4 regions of the Shewanella sp. SM101 genome follow, and region 3 is predicted to be linked to each of the others. Evidence: predicted binding sites of a transcription regulator. Region 3 holds the regulator's gene; each other region holds the start of a gene.
What was found. The regulator sigma-54, encoded in region 3, starts transcription at its own class of promoters, with help from an activator protein. The targets are predictions, from matches to a motif close to GTTGGCACGNNNNTNGNNT.
Positions count from the first base shown of each region.

Region 1: a site for sigma-54 is predicted at 1,679-1,697, ahead of L5M38_RS03045 (TorF family putative porin). Genes of this name have one in related genera too.
Region 2: a site for sigma-54 is predicted at 1,539-1,557, ahead of L5M38_RS15470 (DUF1328 family protein). Genes of this name have one in related genera too.
Region 4: a site for sigma-54 is predicted at 1,951-1,969, ahead of flgF (flagellar basal-body rod protein FlgF). Genes of this name have one in related genera too.

Region 1 is NZ_JAKKRH010000003.1:197,124-200,926, forward strand. It holds gene L5M38_RS03030 (hypothetical protein) at 1-191, shown strand, start outside; gene L5M38_RS03035 (response regulator) at 274-1,071, shown strand; gene L5M38_RS03040 (HU family DNA-binding protein) at 1,231-1,503, shown strand; gene L5M38_RS03045 (TorF family putative porin) at 1,796-2,488, shown strand; gene rimK (30S ribosomal protein S6--L-glutamate ligase) at 2,547-3,452, opposite strand; gene L5M38_RS03055 (putative bifunctional diguanylate cyclase/phosphodiesterase) at 3,631-3,803, opposite strand, start outside.
Region 2 is NZ_JAKKRH010000028.1:2,592-6,394, forward strand. It holds gene L5M38_RS15465 (NACHT domain-containing protein) at 1-1,111, shown strand, start outside; gene L5M38_RS15470 (DUF1328 family protein) at 1,639-1,815, shown strand; gene L5M38_RS15475 (hypothetical protein) at 1,840-2,034, shown strand; gene L5M38_RS15480 (diacylglycerol kinase family protein) at 2,179-3,803, shown strand, end outside.
Region 3 is NZ_JAKKRH010000032.1:29,546-33,348, forward strand. It holds gene kdsC (3-deoxy-manno-octulosonate-8-phosphatase KdsC) at 1-364, shown strand, start outside; gene lptC (LPS export ABC transporter periplasmic protein LptC) at 361-921, shown strand; gene lptA (lipopolysaccharide transport periplasmic protein LptA) at 908-1,462, shown strand; gene lptB (LPS export ABC transporter ATP-binding protein) at 1,459-2,190, shown strand; gene L5M38_RS16945 (RNA polymerase factor sigma-54) at 2,298-3,776, shown strand.
Region 4 is NZ_JAKKRH010000012.1:50,610-54,412, reverse strand. It holds gene flgH (flagellar basal body L-ring protein FlgH) at 1-360, opposite strand, end outside; gene flgG (flagellar basal-body rod protein FlgG) at 372-1,160, opposite strand; gene flgF (flagellar basal-body rod protein FlgF) at 1,171-1,914, opposite strand; gene flgE (flagellar hook protein FlgE) at 2,087-3,448, opposite strand; gene flgD (flagellar hook assembly protein FlgD) at 3,531-3,803, opposite strand, start outside.

The DNA of each region.
Region 1 (3,803 bases), on a different contig from region 3:
GATTCTCGGCTCTGGGGATTACAGCAATTATTGCCTATCGCATTACCCCTGAGGATGTAAAAGTGGTTGTTTCTGGCCACAACATTCCTATGTTGCCACTCACAGTGAGCATTATTGTTATTTTACTCGTGCAGTATTGGATCGCATTTTCTAAGGTCACGAGACACTATTTGACCCGCCAAACTCAGTAATGGACTTTGTTGCTAAGCTGTTATCAATAGCGTAGCTTAGCGACCCAGTAAAATACTTACGACTCTTAACTTGAAGTAAACTATGAGCCATTTATCGCCCAGCGAACTTTCCATTCTTTTGGTAGAACCTTCAGAGACACAGCGTCGAATTATTATTCAGCGCTTACAACAAGAAGGCATTCTCAGCATTCAAACCGCAGAAAACATAGAAGCGGCTAAAGATATTATTGCTCGCCATAAACCTGACCTTATTGCGAGCGCCATGCATTTCGATGATGGCACTGCCATCGATCTCTTGGGCTACTTAAGGGCCAACGCTGACTGCAAAGATATCCAATTTATGCTGGTCTCGAGTGAGTGCCGCCGTGAGCAACTTGAAATATTCCGCCAATCGGGTGTAGTAGCGATTCTACCTAAACCCTTCAGTGCCGACCATTTAGGTACAGCATTGAATGCCACGATTGATTTACTCAGCCACGATGAACTCGACCTCAGTAATTTCGATGTACAAGATGTGCGTGTATTAGTGGTCGATGATAGCCGTATGGCAAGAAACGTCATTAAACGTACGATTGGTAACTTAGGGATGAAGCTGATTACCGAGGCCGAGGATGGCGCGCAAGCCATAGCGTTAATGAAACACAATATGTTCGACTTAGTGATCACTGATTACAATATGCCGAGTGTAGATGGGCTAGCTTTGACACAATTTATCCGCAATGAAAGCCAACAATCGCACATTCCCATCTTGATGGTGTCTTCCGAAGCCAACGATACCCACCTCAGCAATGTGTCCCAAGCGGGTGTAAATGCCTTATGTGACAAACCCTTTGAACCCAAACTTGTTAAAAAATTACTCTATCAACTGTTAGAAGAATAAAACCAGAATAAAACTTAAGTCACGAACTGAGTAAATATTCTGCGCTTTACTGAACATCCTGCTGCACGCTAGACGCAAAAGGCTTTCCAAGTGCTAAACCTTATGGCATGTTAGGCACGCTTATTTCAAATAAATCTACGGAAAGAAGAGACAATAAAAATGAACAAAACTGAACTAATCGCCAAAATTGCAGAAAATGCCGATCTAACGAAAGTAGAAGCAGCACGCGCATTGAAGTCTTTTGAAGCAGCTATTACCGAATCAATGAAAAATGGTGACAAAATCTCCATCGTAGGTTTCGGTTCTTTTGAAACAGCGACTCGTGCCGCTCGCACTGGCCGTAACCCACAAACGGGTAAAGAAATTCAAATTGCTGAAGCGACAGTGCCTAAGTTTAAAGCGGGTAAAACCCTACGTGACAGCGTAAACTAAGTTATAAAATTCAATACAACGCCTCCATTGTGAGGCGTTTTTTTTGCCCAATCCCAGTGAAGCACTGAATATTTTTTTGCACAACAAAAGTGCGCCTCTGCCCCACAAACTGGCAAATAAAAACATTTCATTAACATTGCGAGTTCTAATACCTTGTTTTACATGGCATTGTAATAGTGGCATGTGATTAGCAAATCCTTCCTTAGAAAAAAACCAAGATGCACTAATGACCACAGCTGACTTTGAGTGTGCCAATGGTGAATCGATAAATAAGTCAATCGAGGGGATGAGCATGAAGAAATCACTGTACAGCGTTTTGGCCTTATCGACGGGAATGTTACTGGCAGGCAACGCCTTTGCAGCCGTATCAGGCAACATTGGCGGTACCTCTAATTATCTATGGCGCGGTGCGACCCAAACTAAAGATGCGGTCGCAATCCAAGGTGGTCTTGACTACAGCCACGATTCTGGATTTTATGCGGGAACTTGGGCATCGAATGTGGATTTTGGTGATGATACTAGCTACGAGCTTGATCTATATGCGGGTTATGGCGGCAGTATTACCGAAGACATTAGCTACGACTTTGGCTATCTCTACTACGCCTATCCAGACGCACCGGGCAGTATTGATTTTGGTGAGCTCCATGCTGCTGTCACGTGGAAATGGCTCGAACTGGCTTACTCCCAAGTCATCAATGCCGGTGACGATCTGGCCGCCGATCCTTTAGATAATAAAGATCTCAGTTATCTTGCCGCGACAATATCCGTACCTCTCACTGAAAAGCTGAGTTTATCAGTGCACTATGGTTACTCAAACGGTGATGTCGTCCAATCTTGGTTTGGCGAAGATAATTATGCCGACTATAACGTGACTCTCAGCGCAGATACCAGCATAGGCACAGTGTCATTTATGGTCTCAGATACCGATCTCACCGATGATGATGCCAAACTAGTACTCGGATATTCCTACAGTTTTGATCTATAAGCTCTAAACATAAAAAACGCCACCTTAAAAAGTGGCGTCATTTTATCACTATCACCAATTAGGCAATAATTGACCGGTTTGTTTTACGGGCCGCAACCATTTTCTCGATATACTCAACAATGGGCTCAGTCACTGAAATCCCTGTTGTTTGCTCAATCCCTTCAATGCCAGGCGCCGAATTAACCTCAAGGATCAGTGGACCACGGTTAGAACGTAAAATATCTACTCCCGCGACAACCAATCCCATCGCCTTCACAGCGGCAATAGCCATTTTACGCTCAACAGAGGTGATTTTTACCACCTCACCACAACCACCTAAATGCAGATTAGAGCGGAAATCGCCCTCGGGACCTTGACGCTTCATCGAAGCAACAACCTTGTCACCGACAACAAAACAACGAATATCACTACCATTGGATTCTTTAATGTATTCCTGTACTAAGATATTCGCTTTGAGCCCCAAGAATGCTTCAATCACGCTCTCAGCAGCCGTTTTAGTTTCAGCGAGTACGACACCAATCCCTTGAGTGCCTTCGAGTAATTTAATGACTAACGGAGCGCCGCCCACCATATTGATGAGATCTGGGATATCATTTGGCTTATTGGCAAAACCCGTCACTGGCATGCCAATCCCTTTGCGGGAAAGTAGTTGCAGTGCCCGCAATTTGTCCCGCGAACGCGCAATGGAGATTGAATCATTCGCGGCATATACACCCATCATTTCAAACTGACGTACAACGGCACAACCATAAAAAGTCACGCTAGCATGAATACGCGGAATGATGGCATCAAACCCAACTAATTCAGTACCTTCATAATGAATGCTAGGTTTAATAGAATTAATATTCATGTAGCAATTCAGCGTATTGATCACGACCGCTTCATGTCCACGACTTTGGCAAGCCGCGACTAAGCGTTGTGTTGAATACAACTGGGGGAATTGGGATAAAATACCTATTTTCATTGCTGAGTGACCAACTTAAGCATGAGTGAATAAACCGTTCTGCGGCACCAAAAGCACAGCGACAGAAAAAGGGGCTGATATTTGTCTATTGCTCAGTGTAAAGCAAGAAAATATTCCTCACCAGACGAAATCATTATGCTAATGAAATACTTCAAGACCTATCACATTCGGAACTCGTTTAAATTAACAGCGGCAAAATATACTTAGCCTCAAACTCCGTTGCATCTAAGGGACGAGAAAATAAATAACCTTGTAATACAGTACAATGGCGAGAAGTACAAAACTCAGCCTGCTCAATTGTTTCAACGCCCTCAGCTACTGATATGACATTAAACCCATGGGCGAAGTTAA
Region 2 (3,803 bases), on a different contig from region 3:
TACTGTTGAGCAGCTTGCAGATGAATTATCCAACAAAAATGACAAATTTAGAGGCAAAGTGGATCATGCGCTGCATCTGCTTAGCAAAATTATCCTCAACCCTGCGGTTAAGCTCTCCCCCAACTACCGCCAAGGGCAAGTTACTAAATTATGGATACATAATTTCGCCAAAGGACAGTTTGATGGTTCAGCATCAATCTATAGCCTGTGGCCCGAGCTTTGCCGCGATTATGATAACGAAGACAGTGTGAGCCGCAGGGCGATCTCGGCGGCTTTCAAAGATTATGGCCAAGAGAATGCAGCGAGTCTTAATTTAAGTGGCGTACAATCGGCCGATCTACGTCCGCTCAAGCTGTGGTCCAACTTAAACAGATTGAATTTAAGCCATACCCAAGTGAACAACTTGCAGTTATTGAAAGATTTCAATCAGCTAGAGAGGCTTGAATTCAGTGACACACAAGTATTAGATCTAGCACCGTTAACCCTGCTTACCGAACTTAAAAGTCTGTATTTCTCAAACACTGCCGTGGCGGATTTAACGCCGCTCGCAGGGCTAACAAAACTAATATCTCTTAATATGCACAACACCCAAGTGCCCGAGCTAACGCCATTGGTGGAACTACAACAACTAGAGTTTCTAATGCTCAAGGGCACTAAAGTGACCGATTTATCCCCCATAGCCAACTTGACTAAAATAGATTTTCTGATTTGCAGCAATACTGATGTTGCAGACTTGATGCCGCTTAGAAAATTAACTCAGCTAACAGTACTCTCACTAACTAAAACTCAGGTCTCGGACTTAACCCCGTTGGCTAACATGCCTAAGTTAGAGATTTTAGATATTGCCAACACTGCGGTTTCAGACTTAACCCCGTTGGCTAACATGCCTAAGTTAGAGATGTTAGATATTGCCAACACCGCGGTTTCAGACCTAATGCCATTAGAAAATTTAACTGGACTAATCCACCTTAGTATATCCCACACTCAAGTGACCGATCTCACGCCTCTGGCCAAACTACCAAGCTTAAGAGACGTGTTTGCTAGCGGATGTAAGCTTGATCCGGCAAGCCTGCAAAACTTACCCGAACATATCAAAGTGCATTTTGATTGACTGAGATAGATTGCTTATTAATTTCAACATATTGGCAAGTAATGATGCCATCCGATTTGCACCGCTGCACTCGCTCGCATCTGGCACACTCGCTGGTGGCCCATCAAAACAGGAAGGTTTTGATGACTGCAATCATTAAGTGCCACGCGTTTTTAACCACAGTAATTGCTTGGCGTTAAAAAGCCCATAGAGAACAAGCCGACACTGATTAATTAATGAATTGATTCACGAATTAACAGTGTCGGCTTTTATTTGTCTTTACTTATGAACGACATCAGCTCACAGTCTTTGATTCAACGTATTAGGCTGAAACTCTTACCGAAGCTTAGGTAAAAATTGCCTACCCCTCTTTTAATTCACTCACACCATTTTAAATAAAATGATTTAAATTATATTTAAAATCAATTAACTACTTAAAATTTTTAAAGTTGGCATTAAGATCGCAATCAAGTAAGAGCCATTAGCCGTTACCTTACAAGTGACACAAACGGTCATGAGAAGGATTAATACAAGGGCAGGAGGTTATTATGCTAGGTTGGACATTATTATTTCTAGTTGTTGCCGTGATTGCCGGGTTGTTAGGATTTGCTGGGATTGCTGGCGCAGCGGCGGGAATAGCGAAAATCATTTTCTTCATATTTATTGTGTTATTAGTGATTTCTCTGCTGATCAATGCCCTTAAGGGTAAATCACCGCGACTATAATTTTTTTTAGAAAAGGAGATAGATATGAAACCATTTACCCTGATGACAAGTGCAGCATTCGCATTATTACTCGCCCTAGGTTTAACGGCCTGTAGTGATAACAAAGCCGAAGACGCGGGCGAAAAAATCGATGAAGTAATGACTGATACAGGTAACGCTATCGAAGATGCCTGTGAAGAAGTCAAAGAAGGTGTTAAAGCTAAAGATACTAAGTGCTAAACAAACCTGACTTTAGGGTGGCAATAGACTCGTCTACTGCCACCCTTTTGGTTTAGACTCGCTCATTTCTGCATCTCTCATCTCGACATCTATCCATTCAAGTGCAACGATTTTAACCAAGAACAATGGCATTGGAGGACTTGCATGCTAACGAAGATCCACATCAAATATTTGTACACTGCAGGTGCAGTATTGTTAGCCTATTTTGCAGTAACAGACACTTCTCCCCTGCTCACTTTTATTTGTGCATGGACAAGTCTGTCACTGTTTTTAGTCGGTTCAGCCTATTGGTTTAATCTCGCCAGTATTTTTAGAAAACGCCAAGATGGTACTATTCCTTGGTATATTCGTTGGGGTTTTATTCCCTTTTTATTAGGCAGTCGACTCTATAACCACTGGGCCAGAAAATACGATTCAGTACCGCCCATGCAAAGGATTGATGAACATCTGTATCTCGGCTGTAGACTCTTTTCCGCAGATCTGGAAACGATTAAAGCCAATAAGATCACTGCCATTCTGGATGTCACCGCTGAATTTGATGGCTTAGATTGGTCGCAATTTGAAGATCATATCGAGTATTTAAATATTCCCATCCTCGACCATAGCGTACCGACCAGCGCCCAACTCAATCAAGCCGTTAACTGGCTGCACCGCCAAGTGCGCGCCAATAAACAGGTACTCATCCACTGTGCTATGGGTCGTGGCCGCTCAGTGCTGGTACTCGCCGCTTATTTGGTTTGTAAAGATAAACAACAGCACTTCGCCGAAGTACTGCAGCAGATAAAGCAAATTCGCAAAACCGCCGGCTTAAACAAATGGCAATTACGCGCGCTCGATCGCATGCTCAGTCAAGGGAAAATTAACATCCACAAAGTGGCGTGGATTATCGCCAACCCAGTTTCTGGTGGCGGGAAATGGCAAGAATACCGCGAGCAAATCCAAGATGAACTCAAAGCCTATTTTGACCTGACTTTAAAACTCACAACAGCAGACGAAACCGCAAATGTCTTCGCCGAGCAAGCCCGTAATGCAGGCGCTGATATTATTATCGCCTGTGGTGGCGATGGTACTGTGACTGAAGTTGCCTCTCAAATCGTTGATACGGATATCGTCTTAGGCATCATTCCTCTTGGCACAACTAATGCCCTCAGTCATGCCCTCTTTGGTTTAGGCAGTAAGCTTATTCCTATCTCTCAGGCGCTGGATAATATTATTCAAGGGCATTGCCAAGCCATTGATACCGCGCGTTGTAATGAGGAGTTAGTGTTGTTGCTTGTGGGCATAGGGTTTGAGCAACAAATGATTGAATCCGCAAACCGTGAGCGTAAAAATGCTCTCGGCCAGTTTGCCTACCTCGATGGCTTATGGCGCGCAGTGAATGCCGATATCACTTTAACCATCCAGCTCAGCTTAGATGATGCAAAACCCACAACATTGACGACCCATAGCCTAATCGTTGCCAATGCCGCACCGTTTACCAGCGTGTTGGCGCAGGGCGATGGCGAACCAAACATGACCGACGGTTTGCTCGACATTACTTGGTTGGATGCTGGCGATGAACCCAAAGAGCAGTTGCTTAGCCTCGCTGAATTAGCGATTGCAGGATGGGTGAAAGAAGGTAATAAAAATGTGCGAGATCAACAAGCGAGTGCAAGTAAAGTCCATCATGCCCATGCTAAAAAGGTCACTATCAGCAGCCAGCCTAAGTGTAAATATGTGATTGATGGTGAAGTATTTGAGCCTGCGGATCTCACTATAGAAGTCCAGCC
Region 3 (3,803 bases):
CGGTTTCAACCTCGCCGTGATCACAGGACGTCAATCCAAAATCGTTGAAAACCGTATGACAGCCCTTGGTGTTACCCATATTTACCAAGGCGTAGACAATAAGTTCGAGCCCTATGAAGCATTGCTCGCACTTTATGGTGTCACCCCAGAAGAAGTGGCTTATATCGGTGATGATATTGTCGATCTCCCCGTGATGAATGTCGTCGGTTTAGCGGTCAGTGTTGCTGACGGCCACCCCTATGTACGCCAACACGCCCATTTTGTGACTACGCTCAATGGTGGCCACGGTGCACTGCGTGAACTCACAGATCTGTTACTCCTAAGTCAAAATAAATTCACTTCGGCCCATGGAATGAGTATATGAGTCGTGTGACACTCGCGATTATCGCTTTTTTTGGAACCGCACTAGCGCTTTACTGGCAGGTCCAGAACAAACACAGCGGTGATTCCGATAACAGAGTTAAAGATCAAAATACCCCAGATTTCATCGTTGAAGATCTGCGCAGTGTTGAGTTCAATGAGCAAGGACTAGTGAATAGCCGTGTGACGGCGAAACACATGGAACATTATGATTCAACGAATCAAACTTTCTTTACTCAACCTGTTTATCTTGTTTATCCAGACCAAGGTAAAGCACAATGGCAGCTCAGGGCTGATCAGGGCAAGCTAAACAAGGAAACTGGCAAGGTTGTATTAGAAAATAATGTTATTATCGATGCCATTAGCCCAGAAGAACCGATTCAGACCTTGTCCACCAGTTATCTGGAACTCGATCTCAACACTATGATAATGACCTCTGACCGTACCATTTACGTCACAGGGAAAGATTTTAATATTCAAGGCCAAGGCCTTTATGCCGACCTCAACGCGCAAGAAGTGCAATTGACCAGTCAGGTAGTAGGAACATATGAAGCAAAATAACGTATTACTTGCCAGCCTAATGCTAATTATGAGCATGAGTGCTTTCGCGAAAGTGGGCGACTTAAAGCAAGAAGTCAAAATTAAAGCTGTGAGCCAAACTGCGGATATCAAAAACAACCAGATCATCTTCTTTGGTCCAGTTGAAGTTACCCAAGGCTCAATAAAAATCCAAGCAAATGAACTGCGTGCATTTTCCGCTGAAGGTGAAAATAGCAAAACTTTGGTCGCCACAGGCAACCCTGCTACGTATAGCCAAATATTAGACGATGGTCGCCCAGCATCGGCAAGCGCGAAAGAAATTCGTTACGATATGGCAAGCCGCACCTTAACACTGAAAGGTATGGCGTCATTAGATCAAGCAGGTAGCCAAGTTACAGGCAATTTAATCCGCTATAACATGATTCAACAGAAATTGATGGCCGAGAGTACTGGCAGTGGTGACGATCGCGTGATCACTATTATTCAGCCTGAAAACTATCAAGATGATGCTAAATCAGACGCTCCGGCGGATAAACCTGTAAAAAAGCAGGACTCTAAATGACCCAAATCACCTTAAGAGCACAAAATCTGGCAAAAAGTTACAAGAGTCGCCAAGTGGTTAAAGACGTCAGTCTGACGGTAAAAACCGGTCAAGTCGTTGGCCTACTCGGTCCAAACGGTGCCGGTAAAACCACGACCTTTTACATGGTTGTCGGGCTAGTGAAGAGCGATAAGGGGCATATCTTTATCGACGATGATGATTTAACCGCAGATCCTATGCATCTGCGTGCCCGCAAAGGCATAGGTTACTTACCGCAGGAAGCCAGTATCTTTCGTAAGCTAACTGTTCATGACAACATCATGGCCGTACTGCAAACTCGTAAAGAACTTAAAAACGAAGAACGAGAAGAAGAACTAGAACATCTGCTCGAAGAGTTTCATATCACCCACATCCGTGACAGCCAAGGCATGTCATTGTCGGGTGGCGAACGTCGTCGCGTCGAAATTGCGCGGGCTTTAGCCGCTAATCCTAAGTTCATTTTGCTCGATGAACCGTTTGCCGGCGTCGATCCTATTTCGGTTATCGACATCAAGAAGATTATCGAACAACTCAAAAGTCGCGGCCTTGGCGTACTGATCACAGACCATAATGTCCGCGAGACATTAGATGTATGTGAACATGCTTATATTGTGAGTCACGGAAACCTGATTGCCGAAGGAACTCCAGCAGAGATCTTAGACAATCAGCAAGTTAGGGCTGTGTACTTAGGTGAACAATTCAGGCTATAGTTAATCGAGCGAAGCCTATGGAGACAATTTATACCGCCATTAGGCTTCACTCAAAATGATAATAAGCGACCTCCTCCAACAATAATAACGTAGGGATCAGCGGTAACATGAAAGCGTCACTCCAGCTCAAACTGGGTCAACAGTTAACCATGACGCCACAATTACAACAGGCCATACGTCTGTTGCAACTGTCGTCATTAGAACTGCAGCAAGAGATCCAGCAAGCATTAGATTCTAATCCCCTTCTCGAGCTGGAAGAGGATCAATTCGACGCCACTAAACCCCCTGTAAACCAAACGCTATCCGATACGGATTTCAGTGAATCTAGCACTCTGCCACCAGAAAAAGACAGCTCCACCATAGACACGGCAGAGTCGCTAACCAAAGAATCCATGCCCGATGAGCTCCCCATGGACACCACATGGGATGAAGTGTTTACCGCCTCCCCAAACTCAGGCCCCGGCGGCAGTCGTGAAGACGATATGCCCTTCCAAGGCGAGACCAGTGAAGGTTTGTACGAACACTTAGAATGGCAAAAAAACCTCACGCCGTTTTCTGAAACCGATTTAGCCATTGCCACCGCCATTATTGATGCCATCGACGATCAGGGCTATCTCACCCAAAGCACTGAAGAAATTCTCGAAGCCATGGGCAATCCTGAAGTTGAGCTTGACGAAGTCGAAGCCGTACTCAAGCGCATTCAGCATTTTGATCCCATAGGCGTTGCCGCCCGCGATTTAAGTGAATGCCTGCTGATCCAACTGTCGCATTTCGCCGCTGATACTCCCAACCTAGAAAACGCCCGCATGCTGATCAAAGATCATTTAGATCTGATCGCCGCCCGTGATTTTAGATTATTGATGCGTAAGACTAAATTAAAAGAAGATGAATTAAGGGATGGTATAGCACTTATCCAAACCCTCAATCCTCGCCCAGGTTTGTTGATCACGCCCAATAATGACGAATACGTTATCCCAGATGTGTCTGTGTCGAAGAAAAATGGCCGCTGGGTCGTTGAGCTTAATCCTGACTGCATGCCCAAAATCAATGTAAATCAACATTATGCTTCTATGGCACGCAGTACCAAAAACCAAGCCGATAGCCAATTTATTCGCGGCCATCTGCAAGAGGCTAAATGGTTTATTAAGAGCCTAGAAAGCCGTAACGATACTTTGCTTAAAGTTGCTAATTGCATAGTGCAATATCAGCAAGGTTTCTTTGAGTACGGTGAAGAAGCCATGAAGCCTATGGTGCTTAACGATATTGCCGAAGCGGTAGAAATGCATGAGTCCACCATCTCACGGGTCACAACTCAAAAATACATGCATACCCCTAAGGGACTTTTTGAACTAAAATACTTCTTCTCTAGCCACGTCGGTACTGACGATGGTGGTGAGTGCTCATCCACAGCAATCAGAGCCTTTATCAAGAAACTGGTTGCAGCGGAAAACCAGAAAAAACCATTAAGCGATAGTAAGATGGCACAACTTCTGGCAGAACAAGGGATCAACGTAGCCCGCAGAACCATTGCGAAGTACCGAGAGGCTATGCTTATTCCACCTTCTAATCAGCGTAAAAGTTTATAACCTACAGTGGATATCGGAGGACGTTTC
Region 4 (3,803 bases), on a different contig from region 3:
GCTATCTTTGTAACGCAAATCAAGTGGCACACCGCCAACGGAGATATTACTGCCACCGGCGAAGATAGGATCTAAGCTCATGTCAGAGCCTTTTTTGATCTGATTGCCTGCACTCTTCTTAGCTTGAGTCGACTCTTTCAAAACGATAGTGATAATGTCACCAACTTTGTGAGCACGTATATCCGAATACAAGCTAGATGCTTGACTGTCTTGATAAATAGAACCAGTCGCGGCAATTTTTGTCGGCGGTGCCTCTGGGTATACCGGCGCGTAAAAGGGATCATCCGCAAGGGGTTTCTTTTGCGTCGAGCTACAAGCTGCAAGCAATAACGCGACGGCCAACACAAGATATCTAGCCATGATGTTTGCCTCTATAAATTCTGAGTCACGTAAGACAGCATCTGATCTACCGCTGAAATCACTTTGGAGTTCATCTCGTAAATGCGCTGACTTTCGATAAGGTTCACCAGTTCCTCGGTCACGTTCACGTTAGAGGTTTCTAAGGCGCCTTGACGAATAGCACCCATACCATCTAACGAAGCGGTACCTTGAATGGGCGTGCCGCTCGCACCAGTTTCCGTATATAAGTTTTGTCCCATAGGATCTAGACCCGATGGATTAATAAAATCCGTCATAGTCAACTGACCCACGACTTGGTTCTCAGCGGTACCCGGCGTTTTTACTGAAACTTCACCCTCTGCTGAAACGGTAATACTGGTCGCATTATCAGGAATAGTGATCGCGGGTTGTAGCAAATAGCCAGAACCTGGCGTCACAATCTGACCCGTATCGTCTAAGGTAAACTGACCATTTCGAGTATAAGCAGTGGTTCCATCAGGGAGCTGGATTTCAAAAAATCCAGGACCTTCAATCATGAGATCCAGTGAGTTATCCGTCGTCAGCATGTTACCCTGAGTAAACATTTTTTGAGTGGCGACGACTTTCGTACCCGCACCTATGTTTAATCCGTTGGGTAGCTTAGTGTTAGATGCACTAACACCACCCGCTTGGTTAACTGTTTGATAGAGTAAATCTTCAAATACTGCGCGGCTTTTTTTGTAGCCCACAGTGCTAGCGTTTGCTACGTTGTTTGAAATCACTGAAATATCAGTTTGCTGTGCGTCTAAGCCAGTTTTACTAATCCATAACGCCGGATGCATAATCTATCTCCTAACTAATACGCATTAATGAAGATGAAGCGCGATCATTCTCTTCCGCGGTTTTCATCATCTTGACTTGCAATTCAAACTGCCGCTGAAGATCAATCAAAGACACCATTTCATCAACAGGGTTAACGTTACTGCCCTCTACGGCACCACTTTCAACTGCGACGAAAGGGTCAGCTGGTGCTGGTTCACCTGACATTTGTCGAAATAATCCATCTTCACCACGCATCATCTGCGCATTGCCGGGATTGACTAACTTCAATCTCGCCACTTCTTCTATCACTTCAGCAGTCGCCCCTTGAGGGCGAACAGACACTATGCCATCCTGTGAAATAGACACTTTATCAATAGGTAATGGCAGCACTATCGGGCCAGCGTCCCCCATCACGGGATTGCCTCTGTCGTTATACAACATGCCCGTCGCATCGAAACTGAGACTACCTGAACGGGTATAAGCTTCACTGCCATCTTTAGCCTGAACGGCAAACCAGCCATCGCCTTTAATGGCAACATCGAGATCCCGTCCAGTGGTTTTAATCGGACCAGAGCGAAAATTAGCTGACGGAGATTCTGTCATCGCAAACACCCTTGAAGGCAACCCTTCACCGAAGGCTTGCATCGATCTGGCCTGCGCCATATCTGATTTAAAACCATCGGTATTAGCATTGGCTAAATTGTTCGCACGGAGTGCCAGCTCATTCATATTTTGCTTAGCGCCACTCATGGCGACATAAAGGAATTTGTCCACAGACTGCTCCGTCAAATTTTCTACATGACGATATCAAAGCAAGCATCGTGCCAATAAAAATTAATTTTAATTTACTGATAAAATTGAAGAATAAGGAAATGAAGTGAGTTGACAGCAGGATAAAGGCTAAGTGTTGCCACTGGCGGCAACACTTAGTTAAATAAAGTAATGATTAGCGGATTTGTAATACGGTTTGTTGCAGCGTGTTATTCACTTCAAGGGTACGAGAGTTCGCTTGGAAGTTACGCTGCGCCGAAATTAAATCAACCAGTTCAGTCGTCAAATCGATGTTCGATTGCTCTAACGCCGATGAACTGATGCTACCAAAAGTTCCACTATTTGCCTCACCCGCTAACGCTGGACCTGAGTTCAAACTAGCCTTCCACGACGTATTACCCACTTGCGTTAAACCTTGTTCGTTAGCAAAACGAACTAAAGCAACCCGTGCTAAAGGCACGGTTGAACCATTAGAATAACTCGCGGTCACTAAACCATCTTCGCCGATTTCAACGTTAGTTAAGCGACCTACAGTCGTACCATCTTGCGTCAACTCAGTTGCACCAAAAGGAGCCGCATATTGCGTTGGGGCATTAAACTTCACAGTCAAATCTTGAGTGCCATCGGCACCAGCCCCTAAAACACCCGCACCACTGACGCCCAAAGCCTCAGTCTTGACTATAGCAGGATCACTACCAGTGTAGACACCAACAGAATTAAACTTGAGTACAGAGCCTTTCCAACCACCAGCAGTTTGAGCTGTGCCCGTTGCATCAGGCGTACCATCGCCGGTGGTATCTGTTTGATAAGTACCAGCAGGACCGGCTAAATCGACTTGCTTTCCATCAACAGCATAGTAAGCCACCCAATTGTTCTCACCATTGTACGAACCATCTTTGGGCTTAACAAAATAAGTGGTCATAATATGTGGCTCACCGAGTGAGTCATAAATTGTCATTGATGTAACGTTATTGTAGGTTTTTGCATCTAGAGGATCAAATGCCGCGGGGTCGAGTGCACTTTCCTTAGCATTTAAGTTCATTTGTAAAGTAACATTCTCCGTCTTTACAGGGCTACCCGCAGTGTCTGGTATTTGTACCGGCTTAGCCGTCGTTAAACTCACTGATGTTGAGTTCCCATCTTTATCCACTGGGAAAGTTTGCAAATAATTACCAGCAGAATCAACCATGTAATTATTTTTATCGACCTTAAATGCTCCAGCACGGGTAAACGAGTGGTCTAATGTACCCAGTTCAGAGGCTGTAACGAAAAAGCCACCACCTTTAATCGCCATATCAAGGGAGTTATTCGTCAACTGTAAGCTACCTTGATGGAATTGTTGTGCCACTTGACTCGTAGCAACACCACCACCGACAGCAGTTTTAGCATTCGAAAAAATAGAATTAGCGTAAACATCCGCAAATTCAGCACGGGACTCTTTAAAGCCTATGGTGTTCGCATTAGCAATGTTATTCGCCGTAGTGTTTAAATCTTTCTGCGCGGCAGAAATGCCACTCAATGCAATGTTAAACGACATAATTCACCTCTACACTTGACTCAATTCATTTATGAGCGACTTACGCCCAATTCGGATACTGCAAAAATTCTTTTAGGCAAACTTAGGTTTCAGACACAGCTAACACATCGGTTAACTTGATGCCCATACCGCCTCTCAAGTTAAGAATCGCGCCAGTACTGGCCGTACCGAGAGAAACGCTGGTCACATGAGCATAGGTCGAGACTGGCAATTCTTGGGATTTACCATCCACTAAACCACTCGCCTTGATCGTATAGTTACCTGCGGTTACAGGTTTTCCATCTTTATCGAGGCCATCCCAGTTAACATCGACATTGCCCCCCTTACTGCCATCAACTTTAAAGGTGGTCACAAC